Sediminicoccus sp. KRV36: one gene and its partner. The protein of the gene in region 1 interacts with the protein of each later gene in a pairwise test. Links are inferred from orthologs where the notes say so. Each region holds a gene or a part of one and is shown on either strand. Other genes may lie near its edges.

Region 1 (3,151 bases):
GATGGGCGTGGTGCGCGTGCCCTTCACCCTGCACCCCGATGGCAGCGGGGCCGGGGGAGGGAGCGTGCAGGTGCGCGTCGGCCTCAGCCTGGGCATCGCGCTGACGCCCGATGATGCCGAGGATGCGGCGGAGCTGATGCGCCGTGCCGATTCCGCCCTCTACCGCGCCAAGGCCGAAGGGCGCGGCCGCTTCCGCCGCTTCACGCCTGAGATGGACCCGCGCCTGGGCAAGCGGCGCGGCGCGATGCGCCTGGAGGCGGAACTGCGCGAGGCCCTCACCCAGGATGTTCTGACCTGCCATTACCAGCCGATCCGGCAACTGGCCTCGGGCCAGCTGCTCGGCTTCGAGGCACTGGCGCGCTGGCCGCATCCGACGCGCGGTTTTGTCTCGCCCAGCGAGTTCATCCCCATCGCGGAGGCCAATGGGCTGATCGTGCCGCTGACCGACCTGCTGCTGCGCCGGGCCTGCCGCGACGCCGCCGCCTGGCCGGAGCCGCTGACCCTCTCGTTCAACCTCTCGCCGTTGCATCTGGCCGAGGCGGACCTGCCGCGCCAGGTGGCGCAGATCCTGGCCGAGGCCGGGCTGCCACCCGGGCGGCTGCAGCTGGAGCTGACCGAGGGCGCCTTGCTGGGCGATCTGCGCAGCGGCCATGCCATGCTCTCGGAGCTGAAGGCGCTGGGCGTGCGCCTCGCCCTGGATGATTTCGGCACTGGGCATTCCGGCCTGCGCGAATTGCAGGCGCTGCCCTTCGACGTGATCAAGGTGGATAACGGCTTCGTGCGGGCCATGGCCTCGGATGCGGGGGCGCGCAAGATCGTTGCCGCCATCATCGGCCTGGGGGAAAGCCTGGGCCTGCCGGTGGTGGCGGAGGGGATCGAGGAACAGCTGGATGTGGATTTCCTGACCCGTCTGGGATGCGATATGGGGCAGGGATGGCTGCTCGGCCGGCCGATGCCGGCTGAGCAGGCGCAGGCGCTGATGCCGCTCCGGGCCGACCCACGGCGCGCGGCCGCGTAGGATTTTCGACATGGGGGGCTGGACAGGCTTCGGCCAGCGCTCTACACGCCCGCCTTCCGGTGGGGGGCATGCGCCCTCCGGCCGCAGGGAAACGCGGGAGGTCCGAGGCATGATCTGCTTTGGGGCCGCCAGGACCGCGGGTCTCTCCATTTTGAGAGGACTGAGTATTCATGGCTAAGAAGATTGCCGGCTATATCAAGCTGCAGGTGCCCGCGGGCAAGGCGAACCCCTCGCCGCCGATCGGCCCGGCGCTGGGTCAGCGCGGCTTGAACATCATGCAATTCGTCAAGGAATTCAACGCGGCGACGCAGCAGATGGAGCCCGGCACGCCGACGCCGGTCGTCATCACGGCGTATACCGATCGCAGCTTTTCCTTCATCACCAAGACCCCGCCCAACACCTATTTCCTGATGAAGGCCGCCAAGATCGAGAAGGGCAGCCTGACGCCGGGCAAGGGCGCCATGGTGGGCCGCGTGACGAAGACGCAGCTGGCCGAGATCGCCAAGGTGAAGATGAAGGACATGAACTGCACCGACGTCGAGAGCGCGGTGCGCATGCTGGTCGGGTCCGCCCGTTCCATGGGCATGACCGTGGTGGAGGGCTGAACATGACCAAGCGCATGAAGGCCCTTGCGGCCACCGTCGTGGCCGACAAGGCCTATCCGCTGAATGAGGCGATTTCGCTGGTGAAGACCAATGCGAAGGCCAAGTTCGACGAGACCATCGAAATCTCGATGAACCTCGGCATTGATCCCCGCCACGCCGACCAGATGGTCCGTGGCGTGGTCGGCCTGCCGAACGGCACGGGCAAGACGGTTCGCGTCGGCGTGTTCGCCCGCGGCCCGAAGGCCGATGAGGCCCGCGCGGCCGGCGCCGATGTGGTGGGCGCCGATGACCTCGCCGCCCTGGTGCAGGAAGGCAAGATCGACTTCGACCGCTGCATCGCGACGCCGGACATGATGGCCCTCGTGGGTCGCCTCGGTAAGGTGCTGGGCCCGCGCGGCCTGATGCCGAACCCGAAGCTCGGCACCGTGACCATGGATGTGAAGGGTGCCGTCACCGCCGCCAAGGCCGGCCAGGTGGAGTTTCGCGCCGAGAAGGCCGGCATCATCCATGCCGGCATCGGCAAGGCCAGCTTCGGCCAGGAAGAATTGCTGGCCAATGCCCGCGCCTTCGTGGACGCCATCCAGAAGTCCCGCCCGACCGGCGCGAAGGGGACCTTCGTGAAGAAGGTCGCCGTCTCGTCCACCATGGGCGTGGGCGTGAGCGTGGATGTGTCCAGCCTGCAGGGCTGAACGCCGATAGGCCACCCGATCAGCCCCGCGCAGCGGGGAAGCTGACCGGGCAACCCCGATCAGCCCCGCGTAGCGGGAAAGCTGAACGGGCACCCCGACCAGCCCCGCGTAGCGGGAAAGCTGACCGGAAAGAGTACCAAATTCGCCCCGGTGTGAGCCGGGGCGCGCAGGTGGCGGGCCTTCGGGGCCGCCGCCGCAACCTGTCGGAGATTGCAGGCGTCGCGGCTTTGGTTGCGACTTAATGGGTGTTCCCACCCGCCAGCATGAGACGGGGAACCGAGATTTTCCCGCCCGGGCCAAGGCCCGGGTCGGAATGGCTTGGCTTTCCGGCAACGACAGGCGAACGGGGCAGGGGGATGGTCCCCTTGCCCCCGTGTGAACCGGTCGAAGCCCTTCCACAAGGTTTCGGCCACCGACGGAGACGTGACGTTGGACCGTACGGAAAAGCGCGCCTTCGTTGACACGATGGCCTCGGTCTTCGCTCAGACTTCCTTCGTGCTCGTGGCCCAGAACAAGGGTCTCACGGTCGCGGCGGTGGATGATCTGCGGCGCAAGATGAAGGCTGCCGGGGCAACGTATAAGGTTGCGAAGAACCGACTGGCCACTCGCGCCCTCGACGGCACCCGCTTCCAGGGCATTTCACCGCTGCTGAAGGGACCGACCGCGCTGGCGTGGTCGGTGGATCCTGTGGCCGTGGCGAAGACCGCCGTGGAGTTCGCCAAGGGGAACGACAAGTTCGTGATCCTGGGCGGGGCGCTTGGCACCCAGAACCTGAACGTCGATGGCGTGAAGGCCCTGGCTGAGCTTCCCTCGCTCGATACGCTGCGCGCCTCGTTGGT
Region 2 (3,312 bases), 310 kb from region 1 along the record:
GTTCCCCGTCTCGGTGCCGGGCGCGCTGTTCTATCTGGGCGATGGCCATGCCTGCCAGGGCGATGGGGAGATTACCGGCACGGGGATCGAAACCTCCTTCGAGATGGAGGTGCGGCTTTCCGTGCTGAAGCGCCGCATCACCTGGCCGCGAGCCGAGACGGCGGAGGACATCATCACCATCGGCAATGCCCGCCCGCTGGACCAGGCCTTGCAGCACGCGACGACGGAGATGCAGCGCTGGCTGGGCGAGGATTACGGGCTGGATGCGCGCGCCGCGAGCCATCTGATGGGAATGGTGGTGCGCTATGATGTGGGGAATGTGTTCAACCCGGCCTATACGGTGGCGTGCCGGGTGGCGAAGAAGTGGTTGAAGCGATGATAGGACATCCTTTCCGCCCAAAGACCCGACATCGCTAATATAAGATACTTAGAACAGTGTTTTTAACACTTTCGCCACACCCTCAACTAGCTCTTCAACCTGCTCCACTGTGGGCTCTTTAGATTTATTATGGTCACAGAGATTTCGTAGATCCGCAAGATGTTGCGTTGCCCTCCATCGCGGTATGTCAATTACATCTACAGTACGCAACGCGTCATTGAGATCAGCGATCGTCAGGTTTTTCTTGGAAATTAACACATTATGATTTCTGCAGATTTGTGCCAAATGCTTTTCCAATACGACCCCTGCGACAGCTCCAGCTGCCCGGAGGAATTTTTTCTTTGACAGAGCCTTGGCTGATTCTATCTCACTGTCAAATAAATCAGCCATTGCGAGTTGTTGAATATCGAACAGTGAACTTTTGAAGCGCTGCTTAGCCGATGCGACTATATTTAATTGTTGCTCCATTCGAGTTAAGGCTGCTTCACGCGATACTCCGCCCGGCATTCGCAAGCCATGCAAGTAATCTTCTATTGTATAATTTTCCCATCCTAAGGTTTTTCTGTTTTGTGGCGTCTCGTAGTTTTTCGTAAAATCCGCCAGACGGTCAGGTATGAGTTGCCGCACAACAGAGCGTGCTTCAGAATACCAACCCTGATAGGTCGAATTGAATTTTGGCAATTTTGAAATATAGTTATCGGCTTTATCGCCTAATAACTCTTGAATATGCTTGGTGGCCTCCGCTTTGGCAACCTCGTATTGCATTGCGGCTAGCAAGGATTGCCCCTCTTCCACTAGCCGAGCGAGATCCGCTTCGTAACGCGCCAAGTTGGTCGACATCGATGAATCCGCCTGCCATCATTTTCATGATATGCCGATGCGTGCGTTAAGGGAAGATAACGTGAATATGCAGGAGGCGCTCACCCCCGCTTGCGCAGCACCAGCGTCGCCCAGGGATCCAGGCTGATCCGGCGTTCCAGCACCAGCCCCGCGCGCTGATGCGCGGCCAGCACCATGCGCACCTGCTTGCCCAGCAGCCCCGCCAGGATGGCCGTGCCGCCCGGCTTCAGATGCGCCGCGAGGTCACAGGCCATCGCACATAGGGGCCGGGCCAGGATATTGGCGAAGATCAGGTCATAGGGCGCGCCGCGCGTGATGGCGCGGTGGTTGTAGCCAGTGGCGAGGATGGCGCGCAGCCGCGGCTTCAGCCCGTTCATCTTCGCGTTTTCCTCGGCGACGCGGACGGACCAGGGGTCAATATCGGTTGCCAGCGCCTTCACATGGAACAGCTTCGCCGCTCCCATCGCCAGGATGCCGCTGCCCGAGCCGACATCCAGCACGCGCAATGGTCGCCGCGCCACGCGCTCCAGCGCCATCAGGCAGCCCTGGGTGGAGGCATGTTCGCCCGAGCCGAAAGCCAGCCCCGCATCCAGGGTGAGGGCGATGCGGCCATAGGTGTGGCGGGGTGCGACATGGGTGGGGCGGATCAGGAAGCGGCGGCCGATTTCCTGTTCGGGGAAGGCTTCCACGGTGCGCGCCAGCCAGCCATCGGACTCCGTCAGGCTGCGGGTCAGCGGCGCTTCATGGCCCGTCAGGCCGGCGGCCAGGGCCAGGGCGGCGTGCAGCGCATCCTGGTCGGCCAGCGTGTCGCGCACGGCTTCGATGCGCCAATGGTCGGTCGCTTCGTCGTGAAACAGCGAGATGGTGGCGCTGACGGCCAGCAGTGCTGCCTCATAGGAGGGGACTGCGTCCTCGGGCAGCTGGTCCAGCACCAAGGTTTCGAGCTGCGCGGGATGTTTCTTCATGAGACTCTTTGGATCGAAGGTGCAGGAAACTGTGTTTCCTGCTGGGGGGCTCGGGGGGCAACGCCCCTCGATCTAAGCCGGCTCGACAAAACGGTCCAACACCCGCTTCACGCCCGCCTTCTCGAACTCGATTTCCAGCTTGTCGTCATCCACATCCAGCACGCGCCCATAGCCGAATTTGGTGTGGAAGACGCGCGTCCCCCGCGCGAAGGCTTTTTCGCGTTCGGGCCTTTGATCCACCTCCCAGGCGCCGGCCTCGATCACGCGCGGCCGGCGCTGGGAGGACAGCGGGGCCCCCGCTGAAAACACGCTGGATGGCATGCGGGCTGCCTGAGCCACGCCGCCCTCGCGCAGGATTTCGCTCTCGGGGAGTTCATCGAGGAAGCGGGACGGGATGGAGTTCACCCAGTTGCCGTAGATGCGCCGGTTGGCGGCATGGCTGATGGTGCAATGCCTGCGGGCGCGGGTGATGCCGACATAAGCGAGGCGGCGTTCTTCTTCGAGCGCCTTGGCGCCGCCCTCATCCAGGCTGCGCTGCGAGGGGAACAGCCCTTCCTCCCAGCCTGGCAGGAAGACCATGTCGAATTCCAGGCCCTTGGCGGCGTGCAGCGTCATGATGCCGACCTTTTGGCCCTCGGAATTATCGTCATTTTCCATGACCAGGGCGATGTGTTCCAGGAAGGCGCCGAGGGTCGCGAAATCCCCCATGGCGCGCAGCAATTCCTTGAGGTTGTCGAGGCGCCCCGCGGCCTCGATGCTGCGGTCGGCCTTCCACATCTCGACATAGCCGCTCTCCTCCAGGACCTGGGCGGCGACGACGACATGGCCCTCGCGTTCCAGGGCCGCGTTCCAGCGGCTCAGGCCTTCCAGCAATTCGCGCAGGGCCGCGCGCGGGCGGGGGCGGATGGCATCGGTCTGGCAGAGGCGCTCGGCGGCGAAGCGCAGCGGGATTTTCTCATCACGGCTCAGGCGGTGCAGCGCCGCCATGGCGGTATCGCCCAAACCACGCTTGGGCGTGTTCACGATGCGCTCGAAGGCCAGATCATCATTGGGCTGGGAGAGGGCGCGGAAATAGGCGATGGCGTCGCGGATTTCGGCGCGCTCGTAGAATTTGGCACCACCAAACAC

Evidence for each region.
Region 2: the proteins of rplK (region 1) and LHU95_RS19295 interact in binary tests that used the Escherichia coli proteins (3 or more experiments, as listed by UniProt). The link is inferred for Sediminicoccus sp. KRV36 from one-to-one orthologs.

What each region holds. Positions count from the first base shown.
Region 1 is NZ_CP085081.1:3,764,258-3,767,408, reverse strand. The notes cover bases 71-2,905. They hold rplK (50S ribosomal protein L11), read left to right. Parts: upstream 71-1,188; coding sequence 1,189-1,623; downstream 1,624-2,905. Other genes in these bases: rplJ (50S ribosomal protein L10), read left to right, coding at 2,742-2,905; rplA (50S ribosomal protein L1), read left to right, coding at 1,626-2,312; LHU95_RS17845 (EAL domain-containing protein), read left to right, coding at 71-1,018. In the rest of the region: more of LHU95_RS17845, read left to right, coding at 1-70; more of rplJ, read left to right, coding at 2,906-3,151. UniProt on the Escherichia coli protein: Forms part of the ribosomal stalk which helps the ribosome interact with GTP-bound translation factors.
Region 2 is NZ_CP085081.1:4,075,547-4,078,858, reverse strand. What follows is about bases 243-3,238. They hold LHU95_RS19295 (50S ribosomal protein L11 methyltransferase), read right to left. Parts: upstream 2,185-3,238; coding sequence 1,300-2,184; downstream 243-1,299. Other genes in these bases: LHU95_RS19290 (UvrD-helicase domain-containing protein), read right to left, coding at 2,257-3,238; LHU95_RS19300 (hypothetical protein), read right to left, coding at 428-1,219; LHU95_RS19305 (acetamidase/formamidase family protein), read left to right, coding at 243-379. Outside these bases: more of LHU95_RS19305, read left to right, coding at 1-242; more of LHU95_RS19290, read right to left, coding at 3,239-3,312. UniProt on the Escherichia coli protein: Methylates ribosomal protein L11.